Linked DNA regions of Spirosoma aureum. Each later gene encodes a partner of the first gene's protein in a complex. Links are inferred from orthologs where the notes say so. Each region holds a gene or a part of one and is shown in the gene's direction. Other genes may lie near its edges.

Evidence for each region. Proteins that work in one complex are often made in the same cells at the same time.
Region 2: the proteins of uvrA (region 1) and mfd are in contact, whole or in part, in a crystal structure (PDB 4DFC), measured with the Escherichia coli proteins. The link is inferred for Spirosoma aureum from one-to-one orthologs.

The regions. Positions count from the first base shown.
Region 1 is NZ_CP050063.1:1,478,842-1,486,908, forward strand. Bases 2,854-6,337 are described here. They hold uvrA (excinuclease ABC subunit UvrA), read left to right. Parts: upstream 2,854-3,251; coding sequence 3,252-6,137; downstream 6,138-6,337. Other genes in these bases: G8759_RS06020 (hypothetical protein), read left to right, coding at 6,195-6,337. Outside these bases: G8759_RS06005 (sugar phosphate isomerase/epimerase family protein), read left to right, coding at 1-913; G8759_RS06010 (S8 family peptidase), read left to right, coding at 1,046-2,650; more of G8759_RS06020, read left to right, coding at 6,338-6,599; G8759_RS06025 (metal-dependent hydrolase family protein), read left to right, coding at 6,685-7,941. UniProt on the Escherichia coli protein: The UvrABC repair system catalyzes the recognition and processing of DNA lesions. UvrA is an ATPase and a DNA-binding protein. A damage recognition complex composed of 2 UvrA and 2 UvrB subunits scans DNA for abnormalities.
Region 2 is NZ_CP050063.1:422,961-431,456, forward strand. Bases 1,415-5,327 are described here. They hold mfd (transcription-repair coupling factor), read left to right. Parts: upstream 1,415-1,773; coding sequence 1,774-5,127; downstream 5,128-5,327. Other genes in these bases: G8759_RS01785 (barstar family protein), read left to right, coding at 1,415-1,669; G8759_RS01795 (SUMF1/EgtB/PvdO family nonheme iron enzyme), read left to right, coding at 5,262-5,327. Also shown: G8759_RS01775 (alpha/beta hydrolase), read left to right, coding at 70-699; G8759_RS01780 (muconolactone Delta-isomerase family protein), read left to right, coding at 730-1,026; more of G8759_RS01785, read left to right, coding at 1,220-1,414; more of G8759_RS01795, read left to right, coding at 5,328-6,521; G8759_RS01800 (ComF family protein), read right to left, coding at 6,606-7,106; G8759_RS01805 (hypothetical protein), read left to right, coding at 7,380-7,724; G8759_RS01810 (DUF4175 family protein), read left to right, coding at 7,744-8,496. UniProt on the Escherichia coli protein: Couples transcription and DNA repair by recognizing RNA polymerase (RNAP) stalled at DNA lesions. Mediates ATP-dependent release of RNAP and its truncated transcript from the DNA, and recruitment of nucleotide excision repair machinery to the damaged site.

The DNA.
Region 1 (8,067 bases):
GCAATCAACTATTGGCTTACTGGCAACCGTTGGTACGGCAACTGCCTTGAGTCCTGGCAGGCAAAAACCATTATTGGCATTTTCGACACTTGGTTGCCCGAAATGGTCTTTAGCGACCAGTCTGGAGGCCGCTGCAAAAAATGGCTACGATGCTATAGAAATCCGGGGTTTGCAGGGGGAAATGGACCTGACAAAAACGCCGGTATTCGATAATGCCCAACATATCGCCAGTACCCGGCGACTGGCTGCTGACAAAGGCGTAAAAATTATTAATCTAGGGGCCTCTACCCAACTTCATCATGCCGATCCGGTTACTCGCCAACGGCATTTAGACGAAGCGAAGCGATTCATTACACTAGCTGATGAGTTGCAATGTCCCTTTGTGCGGGTTTTCCCGGATGCGTTGCCCAAGGATCAGGAGCGTAGTGCAACGCTCGATCGAATTACGAAGGGCCTGATCGAATTGGCCGACTATGCGAAGGGAAGCGGGGTAAGTATATTGCTCGAAACTCATGGCGATGGCGTTCAGACCGACGAGCTGGTCAGCATGATGAACGGGGCTAAATCGCCAAAAGTCGGGTTAATCTGGGATGTGTTTAACATGTGGTCGGTGACCAAAGAATCGCCCGCCGATGTATACAAAAAGCTAAAACCTTATATTCGGCACACGCACATCAAAGACGCCAAATTGATTGATGGAAAATTCCATTACACCCCGCTGGGCCAGGGCGAAACACCTATTTTTGATGCGATTGCTGCGTTAGCGAATGGGGGCTATACTGGCTATTATAGTTTCGAGTGGGAGAAAACCTGGCACCCTGATCTCGAAGAACCAGAAGTTGTTTTTCCGCACTATCCGAAAGCGTTTAAGGAGTTTTATTTTTCGGACAAGATGGCTAAACAGAGCAAGTAAGGTAGGATATCAATTAGTAAATAAGTCATCAATTATAGACTATAACTAAAAATATGTGTGCCATTTAACAACTTTTAAGTCTCACAACTACTTGTTTATACGTAATTTGTGAAGATTTTTTGTTACCAATTCATGAAGAAACTCCTTATCAGCGCGTCGATCTGCCTGCTTTCTGTAGCAGCTTTGGCGCAGGAAACGCAGTGGTATCTGCGTGATAAAACCGATAGCACAGCAGGTATCAGCGTTGAGCGCACCTACCGCGAACTCCTCAAAGATCGTAAAGCTACGCCCGTAGTGGTCGCTGTGATCGATGGCGGCATCGACACAACCCATGAAGACCTGAAGCGAGTGCTTTGGATCAACCCCAAAGAAGTTGCCGGTAACGGTAAAGATGATGATAAAAACGGCTACGTTGACGATGTTCATGGCTGGAACTTCATTGGTGGGAAAGATGGCCGTAATGTTAGCTATGAAACGGCCGAAGTAACCCGGCTCTATGCTCAGCTTAAGCCAAAGTATGATGGCAAAACCCGATCTTCCTTAAAGCCGGACCAGCAAAAAGAATACGATCTATACGTAAAAACAAAAGCTGAAGTCGAAAAAAATCAGGCTCAGTACAAGGCGCAATACCAAGGGATTAGTCAGTTTTATGAACAGTATACAGCAGCCGTCACTGCCTTGAAAAAAGCGTTGAACGTAACAAAGCTGGATACGATCACACTACGAAAAGCTGCCGATACGATTACGAATGCGGCCCTGAAACGCCCTTTGATGGGTGTGTTGCGTCTATTGAACCAACAGGGGGCTGCCGACGCCGACGTGGTGACGAATGAACTTGAAAAGGCAAATGAGCAACTGAAGTCCCGCGCCGAATACAACTATAATCCTGACTTCGACAGCCGGGCCATTGTGGGTGACAATCCAAACGATCTGACACAGCGCGATTATGGCAATTCGGACATCGCTGGTCCTCGGGCCGATCATGGCACCCACGTTGCCGGTATCATTGGGGCCGATCGCACCAACAAATTAGGGGTGATGGGTATCGCTGATGCCGTTCAGATTATGGGTGTTCGGGCCGTTCCCGATGGCGATGAGCGCGATAAAGACATTGCCAATGCCATTCGCTATGCTGTGGATAACGGCGCGCAGATTATCAATATGAGTTTTGGTAAGGATTATTCGCCCCAGCGAAAAGTTGTTGAAGATGCTGAACGCTATGCGCTTTCGAAGGGCGTGCTCATGATTCATGCGGCTGGCAATGACGGTAAGGATATCGATACGGCCGCCAATTATCCGGCTCCCCGGTTTATCGATGGGTCGTCTATTCCGAATGTTATTACGGTAGGAGCGAGTGCCGAACCGAACAATGCCGATCTGGTTGCCAGCTTCTCCAACTACGGCAAACAGACTGTAGACGTTTTTGCGCCGGGTAAAGACATTTATTCGACGGTGCCGGGCAGTAAATACGAAAACAACAGCGGTACGAGCATGGCTTCGCCAGTGGTAGCGGGTGTGGCTGCGGTATTGAAATCGTATTTCCCGAAACTGACCTATGCCGATATCAAGCGAATTATCGTACAGTCGGCAACGCCTTACAAAACGAAAGTCCACAAGCCTGAATCGACCGACACGGTTGATTTTGCCAGTTTATCGAAAACAGGCGGGATCGTGAATCTCTACGATGCGGTCAAATTGGCATTGTCGCAAGAAGGCGGTTCGAGCAAAGGAAATTAAGTCGCGCAATTTTATAAAAGACGGCCAGCTATCGCTCTGTCGCGATAGCTGGCCGTTTGTTTTCGAATTTAATAGTAGTAATCTAAACAACAAGCTAGTTTCTAATAGCTTGTTGTTTATGATTTTTGTGCCTTATCAAAATTTCTTTAGCTGTATCGAGTAGTAATCGCATCACATATAAAATTACTCAGATCGTCAATTGGCTCATTGAAGTTGGCAGGAATTGACCCATGCCCAGCTAAAGAACCAGCTTTATGTGTTTTTTTAAAGAAAATACCTCCTGTTCCAAAAAAGTCACGATCACCTTTGTTCGTTTCTGAACCGGGGGCGTTTCATCCCAAATTATCTGCCCGTTTTCGTAAGTTCCCTGAATTGCAGTTAACATGGCTAAGCCGTTTTATATCAAGACAACAAAGTCTCCAGGATTGCAGTTTGTCTAACTTAAAAACTACCATATAGTGTTTGTGTCACCAATACTACAATTGTACTGAATTTATAGAGTCGACCTAAATATAGAGCCGTTTACTGTCTAAAACCTGTTGACTTTCGGGAAACTACCCCTGCCTGTTTTACGTTGTTCTTTAGAATAAGCCAATCCAACGTGACAGAAGAAAAAGCAACCGAGCTTCGGCCCGGACTTACCGATATTGACCTGACGGGTTACGACCAGATAGAAGTCCTCGGAGCCCGCGAACACAACCTGAAAAATATTGATGTCACGATTCCCCGCAACAAGCTGGTGGTCGTGACGGGTATCAGCGGCAGCGGCAAATCGTCGCTGGCTTTTGATACGATCTATGCCGAAGGCCAAAGGCGTTACATGGAAAGTTTTTCGGCTTATGCCCGTTCGTTTATTGGCGATATGGAGCGGCCTGATGTAGACAAAATCAACGGGCTGAGTCCGGTGATTTCCATCGAACAGAAAACTACCTCCAAAAACCCCCGTTCAACGGTTGGGACCACGACCGAAATTTATGACTTTCTGCGTCTGTTCTACGCCCGCGCTGGTGAAGCATTTTCTTATGTGACGGGCCGGAAAATGGAACGGCAGTCGCAGGACCAGATTATTGATACCATTCTGGAACAATATGCTGGCCAAAAACTGACCTTGCTGGCCCCAATCATTAAAGGTCGGAAAGGGCACTATCGCGAACTTTTTGTCCAGATTGCCAAGACGGGCTATACCAAAGTTCGTGTTGATGGCGTCGTGCAGGATATTGCGCCGAAGATGCAGTTGGATCGCTACAAAATCCACGACATCGAAATCGTGATTGATCGACTGGTGCCGAAAACCGAAGATCGGTACCGGTTGAGCCAGTCGATTCAAACGGCACTAAAACAGGGAAAAGGGGCCATGCAGATGCTGGATGGTGCGGGGCAACTGGTCTATTTCTCGCAGAATCTGATGGACCCGGAATCGGGTATCAGTTATGATGAGCCTTCACCGAACTCGTTTTCGTTCAACTCACCCTACGGAGCCTGTCCGGTTTGCAATGGTCTTGGGGTGGTTGAAGAAATTACAGAAGAGTCAGTTATTCCAGATAAATCATTGAGTATTAGTCGGGGAGCTATTGCGCCTTTGGGTGAGTACCGTGAGTTGTGGATTTTCAAGGAAATCGAAGCCATTCTGAAAAAGTACAAACTCAACCTCACGACGCCCGTTATTAAGTTTCCTGAAGACCTGCTCCATGCACTGATGTATGGCACGGAAGACGAAGCTGCTATACCTTCGAAAAAGGATACCGGCCGGGCCGACACTCGTGAAGACTATTACAGCTTTAAGTTTGAGGGAATTGTTAATTTTCTGAAACGCCAGCAGGAGAACAGTACAGATAAAATTCAGGAGTGGCTTAAAGATTTTATGGTCGTAAAGAGCTGTCCTGAGTGCGACGGTGCACGATTGAAAAAAGAGTCACTGTATTTCAGGATCGACCAGAAAAATATATCCGAACTGGCCCGTATGGACATTTCGGAACTGACCGCCTGGTTCGATGGACTGGAAAGTCGCCTTAGCGATCGTCAGAATACAATCGCTAAGGAAATATTGAAAGAGATTCGGAAGCGAATCGGTTTCCTGCTCGATATTGGTCTTGATTATCTTACGCTCGACCGGCCGCTACGTACGCTTTCGGGGGGCGAAGCGCAGCGTATTCGTCTGGCAACGCAGATTGGAACACAACTGGTGGGCGTGCTCTACATTATGGACGAGCCAAGTATCGGGCTGCACCAGCGCGATAACGTTAAACTGATCGATTCGCTGAAGAATCTGCGCGATCTGGGCAATACAGTGCTGGTTGTTGAGCACGATAAAGACATGATGCTCGAGTCTGACTTTATACTCGATATTGGCCCCGGCGCTGGCCGTCATGGCGGTCAGGTGGTTGGTATCGGTACGCCCGCTGAATTCATTCGAAACGGTGGCACAACCGCCGATTATTTAAGCGGCCGCCGGAACATCGAAGTGCCGTCCGAACGCCGTAAGGGGAACGGTAAGTTTCTGATAATCAAGAACGCAACAGGAAATAATCTCAAAAACGTAACGCTCAAACTGCCACTTGGCCGGATGGTTACCATCACGGGTGTGTCGGGTAGTGGTAAATCGTCGCTGATTCACGAAACACTGTTTCCGGTTTTGAATCGCCATTTCTATAAATCGAAGCGCGAACCACTGCCGTTCAAATCGGTAGAGGGCCTGGAATATCTTGACAAGGTTATCGAAGTAGATCAATCGCCAATCGGTCGGACACCTCGCTCGAATCCAGCGACTTATACCGGGATGTTCTCTGAAATCCGGACGTTATTTGCCGAACTCCCTGAAGCGAAAATCAGAGGTTATAAACCCGGTCGGTTCTCGTTCAACGTGAAAGGCGGTCGTTGTGAAGATTGCGAGGGAGCGGGTATGAAGAAAATAGAAATGGAATTTCTGCCCGATGTGCATGTCATGTGCGAAACCTGCAAAGGCAAACGATTCAATCGTGAAACGCTTGAAGTGCGGTTTAAGGGTAAATCCATTGCCGATGTGCTCGATATGACGGTTGAGCAGGCACTTGATTTCTTCGCCAGTCAGCCGAAAATTCTGCGTAAAGTAACGACACTGAACGATGTAGGGCTGGGTTACATCACGCTTGGTCAACATGCTACTACCTTATCGGGCGGTGAAGCGCAGCGTGTAAAGCTCGCCGAAGAGTTGTCCAAAAAAGATACGGGCAAAACGCTATACATTCTGGACGAACCGACCACCGGGCTGCACTTTCAGGATATTGCGCACCTGCTCGATGTGTTGAATAAACTCGCCGACAAAGGCAATACAGTACTGATCATCGAACATAATCTGGACGTGATCAAAGTTTCCGATCACCTCATTGATCTTGGTCCCGAAGGCGGAAATAAAGGGGGCAACATCATTGCCGAAGGAACGCCCGAAAAGGTAGCCGAAGTGAAAGGAAGCTATACCGGGAAGTTTTTGAAAATGGAGTTGGCGGGATAGGAAGACAGAAAAGCTGTTATCTTCGTTGCACTTAATACAGCCTGAGAAAACAGTTTTATGCGTAACCCACTCTTTTACATTTTACTCCTCGTGTTGGTCTTGCTTGACGGCTGGCTCCTGGCGCACCCCAATCTGATTGGTCAGGCTGGGGTGTTCTTTTTTGATTATACAGCGATCGAAACCTTTCCGAAAGCGATCGGCTCGGTTGCTCTGGTTGTTGGAGCATCACTTCTGATAACCTGGATTGCCGGACGGCTTAGCCAGCCACTGGCTATTGGTATAACCGTTGCACTATTGGCTGCATCTGTCTACTATCTGTTTCAGAGCTTTACACAATACAATACAGGCGTTTACAAGCTTACAGGAGCGGGTTTTCGAGCCGGAGCTATTTTGCTGCCGGGATTAGTCGTTCTCGTATTTGGGAAAGGTGTTTGGGATGCAATTAATACAAAGCGTAGTTAATCGATCAATACCAGATAGGTAGTGGTGAAGAGGAGTCAAATGGCTCCTTTTTGCGTATTTTTGGTTTTACAATGAACCTTACTTCATGAACAGACTCTATCTTCTGGTTGTATTCTGCTTACCTAGTACTCTTTTTGCTCAAACTGCTTATTTATTACGCCCCGACCGTGTTTTCGATGGTGAAACCATGCATGAAGGCTGGGTCGTACGGGTAAAAGGCGATAAGATCGAAGCGGCTGGACCTCCTTCTTCGGTTTCTGCAAGCGGGGCCGACGTTTCGATTGTCGACTTAAAAGGTGCAACCTTGTTGCCCGGCCTGATTGAAGGCCACTCCCACCTCTTGTTGCATCCCTATAATGAAACACCCTGGGACGATCAGGTCCTGAAAGAGGCCCGGTCGCTGCGGGTAGCGCGGGCAACCGTTCATGCGCAGAAAACGCTCTTGGCGGGTTTTACGACCGTGCGTGATCTGGGTACTGAAGGTGCCGATTATGACGACGTAGGACTCAAACAAGCCATTAATCAGGGCATTATTCCCGGCCCACGTATGATCGTGGTCACGCGTGCGCTGATTGCAACGGGCAGCTATGCCCCCAAAGGTTTCAGTGCCGATATCGATATACCCCAGGGAGCCGAAGAAGCCGATGGACATGATGTGTTGATTCAGGCTGTTCGGCGGCAGATCGGTAAAGGAGCGGATGCCATAAAAATATATGCCGATTACCGCTGGGGACTCATGGCCGAAGCTCGACCGACCTATACTGTTGATGAAATTAAGCTTATTGTCGAGGTGGCTAAAAGCAGTGGGCGCGCGGTAGTAGCGCATGCCAGTACCGCCGAAGGTATGCGCCGGGCTATTCTGGGTGGTTGCGAAACTGTAGAACACGGAGACGCTGGCACCCCCGATATTTTTGCGCTTATGAAACAACATGGAACCGCGCTTTGCCCAACGCTGGCCGCCGGTGATGCCGTTAGCCAGTATCGTGGCTGGAAAAAAGGCCAGGACCCTGAGCCTGTGCGTATCCGTGAGAAGCGTGTAACGTTTAAACAGGCACTCGATGCGGGCGTAACGATCTGTGCCGGGGGCGATGTGGGTGTGTTCAGCCATGGCGACAATGCCCGTGAATTGAGCATGATGGTCGATTATGGAATGAAACCACTCGATGTATTGCGATCGGCTACGTCGGTCAATGCTGATGTATTTCACCTGGCCGACCGTGGGCGGGTTAAGGCGGGGTTACTGGCTGATCTGGTCGTTGTAGAAGGCGATCCAACAAAAACAATTGCCGATTTACGTCGCGTTCAGGCAGTTATGAAAGGCGGTATTTTCTATAAACAATAGAGAAAAACTTATTGTGCTTTCTACCTGTTACATTTTAATACAAAGGTAATGCGGCTTTTTTCACATAATTTCATCCGCCGTTTGGGTTTTTGGCTTAATTTCGCCCGGCATGGACGTGCTCCGGTG
Region 2 (8,496 bases), 1.1 Mb from region 1 along the record:
GTTTTACACAGTAATGGCTCTGTGTCCTTTTGGCTCCGCGTTTAAAATAACCTTTGCATTTACACGGTTATGATTCACAACCCGAATAACATCCGAACTGCCGGTAAGCCGCTCGAAGAAGCATCGAAAGTGATGATCATGGTTCACGGTCGGGGCGGATCAGCGAGTGATATTCTGTCGTTATCTCAATACATTAATGATAAGGATTTCGCTTTTATCGCGCCCGAAGCTCAGGGTAACACCTGGTATCCTTATTCATTTTTGAGGCCAGTTCAGGAAAACGAACCCTATCTGTCATCAGGTCTCGAAGTGTTGGCTAGCCTGCGCGGTCGGTTACAGGCTGACTTTAATTTTAAGCTACCTCAGATTTACTGGCTTGGTTTTTCGCAGGGTGCCTGTCTGATGCTGGAGTTCGTAGCTCGCAACGCTACCGAGTATGGTGGTGTATTTGGTCTAAGTGGCGGACTGATCGGTCCCGATGAAACGCCACGGCAGTATGAGGGGTCTTTTGGGAATACACCGATTTTTTTAGGCTGTAGTGATCGAGATGCTCATATACCAAAAGAGCGTGTTCTGGAATCAGAGCGCGTATTTCAACAGTTGGGAGCTAGTGTTACGGCAAAATTGTATCCAAATTTTCCACACACAATTAACGAAGATGAGCTAAAGATTGTTAATTTGCTGATAGCCGACAGTTAATCGTCCGGCCAACATTTAACAAATTTGCCTATGAGCCAGTATATGGTTGAATTTGACCTTCCGGCTGTTATGGATGATGGGTTCACAAACCGGATTCCTGCCCAACGGCTCAAAGTGGAGGAATTGATGGAAAAAGGCTTCCTGCTCTCTTATTCACTTTCAGTAGATCGCCAGAAATTATGGTGCATCTTCAAAGCCGATTCGGAGCTGGAAGTTATGGAGTCAATCTCGGAGTTTCCACTTATAAAATATATGACGCCGATGATCACTGAATTGATGTTTCACAATATGGTGGCCGCCCGAATTCCATTGTTCTCATTGAACTAAACGAATTGAAAACCCTTCCTTACGAAGGGTTTTTTCTTGTCCTGTAAATTGTACTTTTGCAGGCATCATTTACCCAAATATGCATAAGTAACCGGGTTTTAACTGGTTACATAATTTTATAACTGTTTGATTATCAGTTCCACGTGGAAACATTTTTTTATGTGTAGTTGAACTGCCAATTTATAAGAAACACATGACTCCCAACATACTTATTTGTCAGTCTGAACGCGAGCTTGAAACCCTGTTCGCGACTGATTTTATAGCTCATATCGATGGCAAAAAGACGCAGACACTTCGTCTATTTTACGAGGAAATTGCCGACCTTCTAGAGATCCCAGACTTCGGTTTTAACCTGGATGCGCTCAACGATTCGCTCAACGATTTGCAGTGGCTGGAAGATGAACGGATCGTTATTTACGTAACCAGCACGAATGAGTTTATCAGTAAAGAACGCGACCCAGCAAAATTAGGCAGTGTGTTAAGTATTCTGGATGCTACCGCCGAAGACTGGAAATGGGTCGATGACGACGATGAAATAACCGAGAAAAAGGAAATAGTTATTGTCTTCGAAGACAGTAGTCGAATCAGGAAGCTGCTGGATCAGGAAAGTATTGACTATAAGCAAATGTCAGAGTTGAAATAACTTATTAACGCAACAAATTTTGAAAACCTGCTGTTACACTAGTATGCCGCCGGAATACCCTTCCAGCGGCTTTTCGTGTTTGCTCATTCCAACCTGAACGTCGCTTGAAACCAGAAGATTTGCTCGGCCTGTATGCCGACGATAGTTATATAAAACTACTAGCCGAACCCTTTAGTCACAAGCCTACAAGTGAGCCGCAACGCTTACAGATCAAAGGGATGGCAGGGAGTCTGGATGCCGTATTAGCCTCATCCATCTATAAATCGGTTGGTGGTAATCACCTGTATATCCTGACTGACCGGGATGAAGCCGCTTATTTTTTCAACGATTTGCAAAATCTGCTTGGTCGTGAAGTGTTGCTATTCCCGATGTCCTATAAGAAGCCCTATCAATACGAAGAGGTTGAGAATGCGAATGTATTGATGCGGGCTGAAGTCTTGAATAAGCTCAATCCGGCTCCGAAGGATGGACTATTGATGGTGACGTATCCAGAAGCTTTGTCAGAAAAAGTTATTAACAAGCGATCGTTGCAGGCCAACACACTAACCATCCGGGTAGGAGAGAAACTGGATACCAATTTTGTTGCAGAACTGCTTAACGATTACGAGTTTGAAAAAACAGACTTTGTCTATGAAGCTGGGCAGTTTTCCGTGCGGGGGGGTATCATCGATGTGTTTTCATTTGCCAGCGAGTTCCCGTTTAGGATCGATCTGTTCGACGACGAGGTCGAAAGTATCCGCAAATTCAATCCAGAATCCCAGCTTTCGACCGATCCCGTCGATTTCATCAATATTATTCCCAATATTCAGACAAAGCTCACTCAGGAAACCCGCGAGCCATTTTTCGATTTCCTGCCCGAGGGCACGACCATCTGGGCAAAGGATGTTGAATTTACGCTCGAAATCATCGAGAAATGCTACGAAAAAGCTGAACAGAGTTTCGCTACAGTTCTGGCAAACAGCGGAGGAATTCAGATCGTAGCTGATCCTGGCGACCTGTTTGAAACCCGCCGAACATTTTTAAACGAGTTAAAAACGTTCCGCACGGTCGAGTTTGGCCGCAAATTCTATTTTAAAACCGAAAGCAGACAGCAGTATAGCTCCAAACCACAACCGTCGTTTAACAAAGATTTTAAACGATTGGTCGATGTTTTGGGCGAAAATCAGTCGAAAGGTTTTACCAATATCATTGCGGCCGAATCATTCAAACAACTCGACCGCCTTCGGACCATTTTTGAGGAACTTGATCCATTCGTAAAATTTCAGCCAATGAACGTTGGTTTGCGCGAGGGATTTATTGATGAGGCCCTTAAAATAGCGTGCTTCACCGACCACCAGATTTTTGATCGTTATTACAAATACCGTGTTCAGGATAAGTTTTCGAAGTCAAAGGCGCTAACTCTCCGCGAATTAAAGACACTTCAGCCAGGCGATTACGTTACCCACGTCGATCATGGTATTGGCCGTTTTGCTGGATTAGAGAAAGTAGACCATGCCGGGAATGAGCAGGAAGCGATTCGGCTCATTTATCGCGACAATGACATTCTGCTGGTCAGTATCCACAGTTTGCATAAGATTGCGAAGTACAGCGGCAAGGAAGGCGGCCCGCCAACCATGAGTAAACTGGGTTCGCAGGAGTGGGAACAGAAAAAATCACGTGTCCGAAAGCAGGTAAAAGATATTGCCCGCGAGCTCATTGCCCTTTACGCCAAACGTAGAACCGCACCCGGTTATGCCTACAGCCGGGATAGTTTCTTGCAGGCTGAACTTGAATCGTCGTTCCTGTACGAAGACACGCCCGATCAGGCCAAAGCGACTAACGACGTTAAAGACGATATGGAACAGCCACACCCAATGGATCGGCTGGTCTGTGGTGATGTTGGATTCGGCAAGACAGAAATTGCGATCAGAGCGGCTTTCAAAGCAGTTACGGATAATAAACAGGTAGCTGTGCTTGTGCCTACAACCATTCTGGCCATGCAGCACTTCAAGACGTTTAGTGAGCGAATGGCCGATTTCCCGGTTAAAATTGATTACATCAACCGATTCCGAACAGCTGCTCAAACGAAAGAAATTCTGAAAGGTGTCAGCTCAGGAGAGATCGGTATTCTCATTGGAACTCATCGAATTGTCAATAAAGACATCAAATTCAAGGATTTAGGGCTTTTAGTGATTGATGAAGAGCAGAAATTTGGGGTTAAAACCAAAGATCGGCTGAAAGAAATGCGGGTTGAAGTAGACGTATTAACACTTACAGCTACCCCAATTCCGCGCACGCTCCATTTTTCGCTCATGGGTGCCCGCGACCTCTCGGTCATTGCTACGCCCCCGCCCAACCGCCAGCCGGTTACGACAGAGGTACATCCATTTAATGAAACCATTATCCGTGATGCAATCAGCTATGAAATTCGGCGTGGTGGCCAGGTTTTCTTTGTGCATAATCGAGTTAACGACATCGAATCGATTGGGAACCTGATTCTGCGACTCGTTCCCGAAGCGCGTATCGGTGTAGCTCATGGTCAGATGGACGGCGATAAGCTGGAACGGGTTATGACACGATTTATTGAAGGCGATTACGATGTATTAGTATCCACCAATATTATTGAGTCGGGTCTGGATATTTCGAACGCTAATACAATTCTGATCAACAATGCACATTACTTTGGCTTATCAGATCTCCACCAGATGCGCGGTAGGGTAGGGCGGTCGAACCGGAAAGCATTTTGTTACCTGCTTACACCCCCGCCCTCCGTTATGACGTCAGATGCCCGAAAACGACTTCAGACACTTGAAGATTTTTCTGATCTGGGCGAAGGGTTCAAAATTGCCATGCGCGACCTCGACATTCGGGGTGCCGGAAATTTGCTGGGCGCCGAGCAAAGTGGCTTTGTGAACGATCTCGGTTTTGAGATGTATCATAAAATATTGGATGAAGCCGTTCAGGAACTGCGCGAAAATGAATTTAAAGATCTGTTTGAGACGAAGCCTGGCGACTTGAAGCTGGCCTTGCCTGACACCGTCATTGAAACTGACTTACAAGTCGTTATTCCAGAGCGGTATGTCTCCAATATTTCTGAGCGACTGGCTCTTTATACCCGGTTAGATAGTATCCAGAACACCGAAGAATTGCAGGCATTTCATCAGGAAGTCCTCGATCGCTTCGGTCCAATGCCGGAAGAGGTCGAAAATCTTATTAAAATGGTTAACGTTCGCTGGAAAGCCGAACGGTTGTACCTTGAAAAACTGACGCTTAAGAATAATATCCTTAAAGGCTACTTCGTTTCTAACGGGAATGATGACTTCTTCAAATCCGATCAGTTTGGCAAGGTAATTGAATACATTAAACGAAATCCAGCCCACTGTTCGTTGAAGGAATCGAAAAACCGCCTTGTTTTCACGCACAACAACGTATACTCTGTTGAGCAGCTCAATGAAATAATGGGGAATTTAACAAGTTAATAGTAGCATAAGAGAGAGGGAAGATGAGATAAAAGACCTATAATCAATCAAATAATCCGAAAGTCTTTTATTGTGTATCTTAAATCCTTTATCTTAAATTATTTTTGCACCTACGTTTTACACAAAATAGAGCAATGATTCAAAAGTATCACCTGCAACGAGTGGCTTATGTGCTGCTGGCAATGGCGGCCCTTGCATCTTGTAAGTCCAAGCACCCAACCAGCGTGCAGCCAGGGAAGAAGAGTACGGCGACGGGGATTGCTTACAACCAGAAAGACGGTTTTCAGGTAAAGAAATTTGCGGGACAGAAAGCTGGTCCAAACCTCGTTTTTGTTGAAGGTGGCCGGTTCACAATGGGTGCTCTCGAAGAAGATGTAATGAATAGCCGCGATAACCGTGAGCGCACAGTGTCGATCCAGTCTTTTTATATGGATGAGACCGAGATCGCAAACGTTCACTATCTCGAATATTTGAACGCAATCACACGCGATTCTTCGGAAGAAGTAGTAAAAGCAGCATTGCCTGATACAACTGTTTGGGCAAACCCGCTTTCGTTCAACGATTCTTACGTTACCCAATATCTTCGTTATCCGGCTTTCCGGTATTACCCGGTTGTGGGTGTGTCGTGGGTACAGGCTAGTGATTATGCTGTTTGGCGCTCGAATGCTGTCAATAACGAACTGGCAAAAGGAGGGACCAAGAAAAAAGGGGGCGGTTTCTCGCTAAAACGTAAATCGAAAAAAGAAGCAGAACCTGCTCTTGCTGAAGCAACGACATCGACAGCTCCGCCAAAACCAAGCCTGGAAAGTGGCATGGTGCTGCCCGATTATCGACTACCAACCGAAGCCGAATGGGAATATGCTGCCAAAGCCCTGATTGGAACGCAATACATGGACGAGAATCAAATTAATCAGCGGATTTATCCCTGGGATGGTTCTTCGGTTCGGAATCCAAAGAAAGGCCGCAAACAGGGGCAGATGCTGGCGAACTTCAAGCGTGGACGCGGTGACTATGCCGGTATTGCTGGGCGTTCCAATGATGGTGCTATTATCACAGCGGAGATTTATTCTTATCCAGCCAATGATTTTGGTCTCTACAACATGGCAGGTAACGTAAATGAATGGGTGTATGACGTTTATCGTCCGCTGTCTTATCAGGACGTAAATGACCTGAATCCAATTCGCCGGAATGGTTATATGGATGATGCCAAGAATTACGACTCCAAGAATAAGCAGTCGCTGATTGACGATAAGCTTAGAGTTTATAAAGGCGGTTCCTGGAACGACGTAGCTTACTGGTTATCACCAGGTACTCGCCGATTCCTGGATCAGGATTCAGCTACTGCAATGATTGGTTTCCGCTGCGCTATGATCGGTGTTGGCCGTAATAAATAGACACACAACTTACTAAATAGTAAGGCGGTCATTCAGCAATGGATGGCCGCTTTTTTGTTGATAGGGCCCAAGAAACAGTTCTAGTTAACGCGTCGTAGCAAGTGTCAATACGCCAACTGATTTACACCCAGCCCGTAACAACTCAATTGCACAGGCTTCAATAGTCGATCCCGTCGTTAATACATCGTCGACTATAACGATATTTTTCCCTTCAATTTCTTCTGGATTTGGTACGGCAAATACCGTTTTTACGTTTTCCCACCGTTCCAGGCGATTTTTCCGGGTTTGTGATTCTTTAAACCGTTTCCGAATAAGTATATCGGTTCTGGCAGGAACGTTAAGTGCTTCAGAAAGTCCTTCGGCAATCCAATCGGCCTGATTATAACCCCGTTGTTGTAAGCGACGCTTATGCAACGGAACGCCAATTATTACGTCTATTTCTTTTATCAGTTCACTTTCCGATTTGAGTTGATAACCGTACCAGCCAGCTATTTCCTTTGCAGCTTCTTTTTGGCCTTTATATTTAATCTGATGGATTAGTTTTTGTACTGTACCAGCCTTTGCGTAGTGGATGAAAGATGCCACAAAATGAATGGGGACTTTTCCGGCGAACTTATTGAGAAGATTTTGGTCATAAGGCTGACGATGTTGATTTGTTTCCGGTAAATTAATCCGGCAATGCGTACAAAGTAACTTTTCGTGATCACCCAAAGACCGGCTACAACCGAGACATAGCACAGGAAAAAGTAGGTCCGTAAAGTCAGCTACAAGTGTTCGAATAAACCGAAACATGGTGATTGTTCGTTAGTTAAAAGAAATCGTTGTAAATTAGAGAGAACAATAACTGCCTGAATTGTTGTGGATATAAAAAACATAGATGAGGCCTGGAATGAACTGCTTAACCAACTCGAAAATTTGGTTGGCAAGCGCCCTGTTGACCTCAACGCCGTCCTGTTTTTGATTGGCGTACAAGAACTGGGGAAGGGGCCCCGACGATTTTCGAAAGAAGTAAAACAGGACTTAATGCACATTGCTGTTTGTCGGGTATTGAGCCAGTCAGGTTATTATTCCTTCGAGGGTTATGACAAAGATGGCTGGCCACAATGGACATTAATGAAGCCAATTCCGCATGCTGATTTATTAACGCAAGAGATTTTTTTGAAAGAACATGTAATTTCCTACTTCCAGTCTGAATTAGTTTAACCGCTCAACCTGAATACCTATGCACTCGTCAAACTCTTACACGATGTTAGTGCAACGCATTGAAGAATACAAAAAACGCTACTTCCAGAATCAATTGGTTAAAGGCGTTTTATTCTTTGTTGCCTTGCTTGGAAGTGGATATCTACTTATCAATACCGCCGAATTCATCGGGCGTTTCAACTCAGTTGGTCGGGGAATTCTGTTTTTCAGCTTTCTACTGACTATCCTTGCTGGCCTATTTATGCTCGTAGTACGGCCACTTATGAGCTTATATGGGCTAAATAAACCATTGTCGAATGATGAAGCTGCCCGACAGATTGGACTCTATTTTCCTGAGGTAGGGGATAAGCTGTTGAATACATTACAGCTTCAGCGTATCTCCTCTGATCAAAGCGATTTGCTTCAGGCAAGCTTGAACCAGCGCTCGCAACAGCTGCTAATTAATCGCTTTGCCAATGCAATTCAGATTAGCCGGAACAGGCAGTTTTTGAAATATGCAATACCACCTCTTGCCCTGATTCTATTGATATTGGTGGTAAACCCTACCTTTTTTACAAACTCTTCGACACGTTTGGTAAATTATAATGAAGAGTTTGTAGAAGAAGCTCCTTTTCAATTTGTTATTCAAAACAAATCGATGAAGGCGTTCCGAAATGAAGACTTTCCGCTTTCTGTTAAATTAAAGGGTGATGCATTGCCTCAAGCAGTTTATGTAGTAACAAACGGCACTCGCTTTAAACTTGACCAGAAAGGAGATCGGTTTACCTATAAT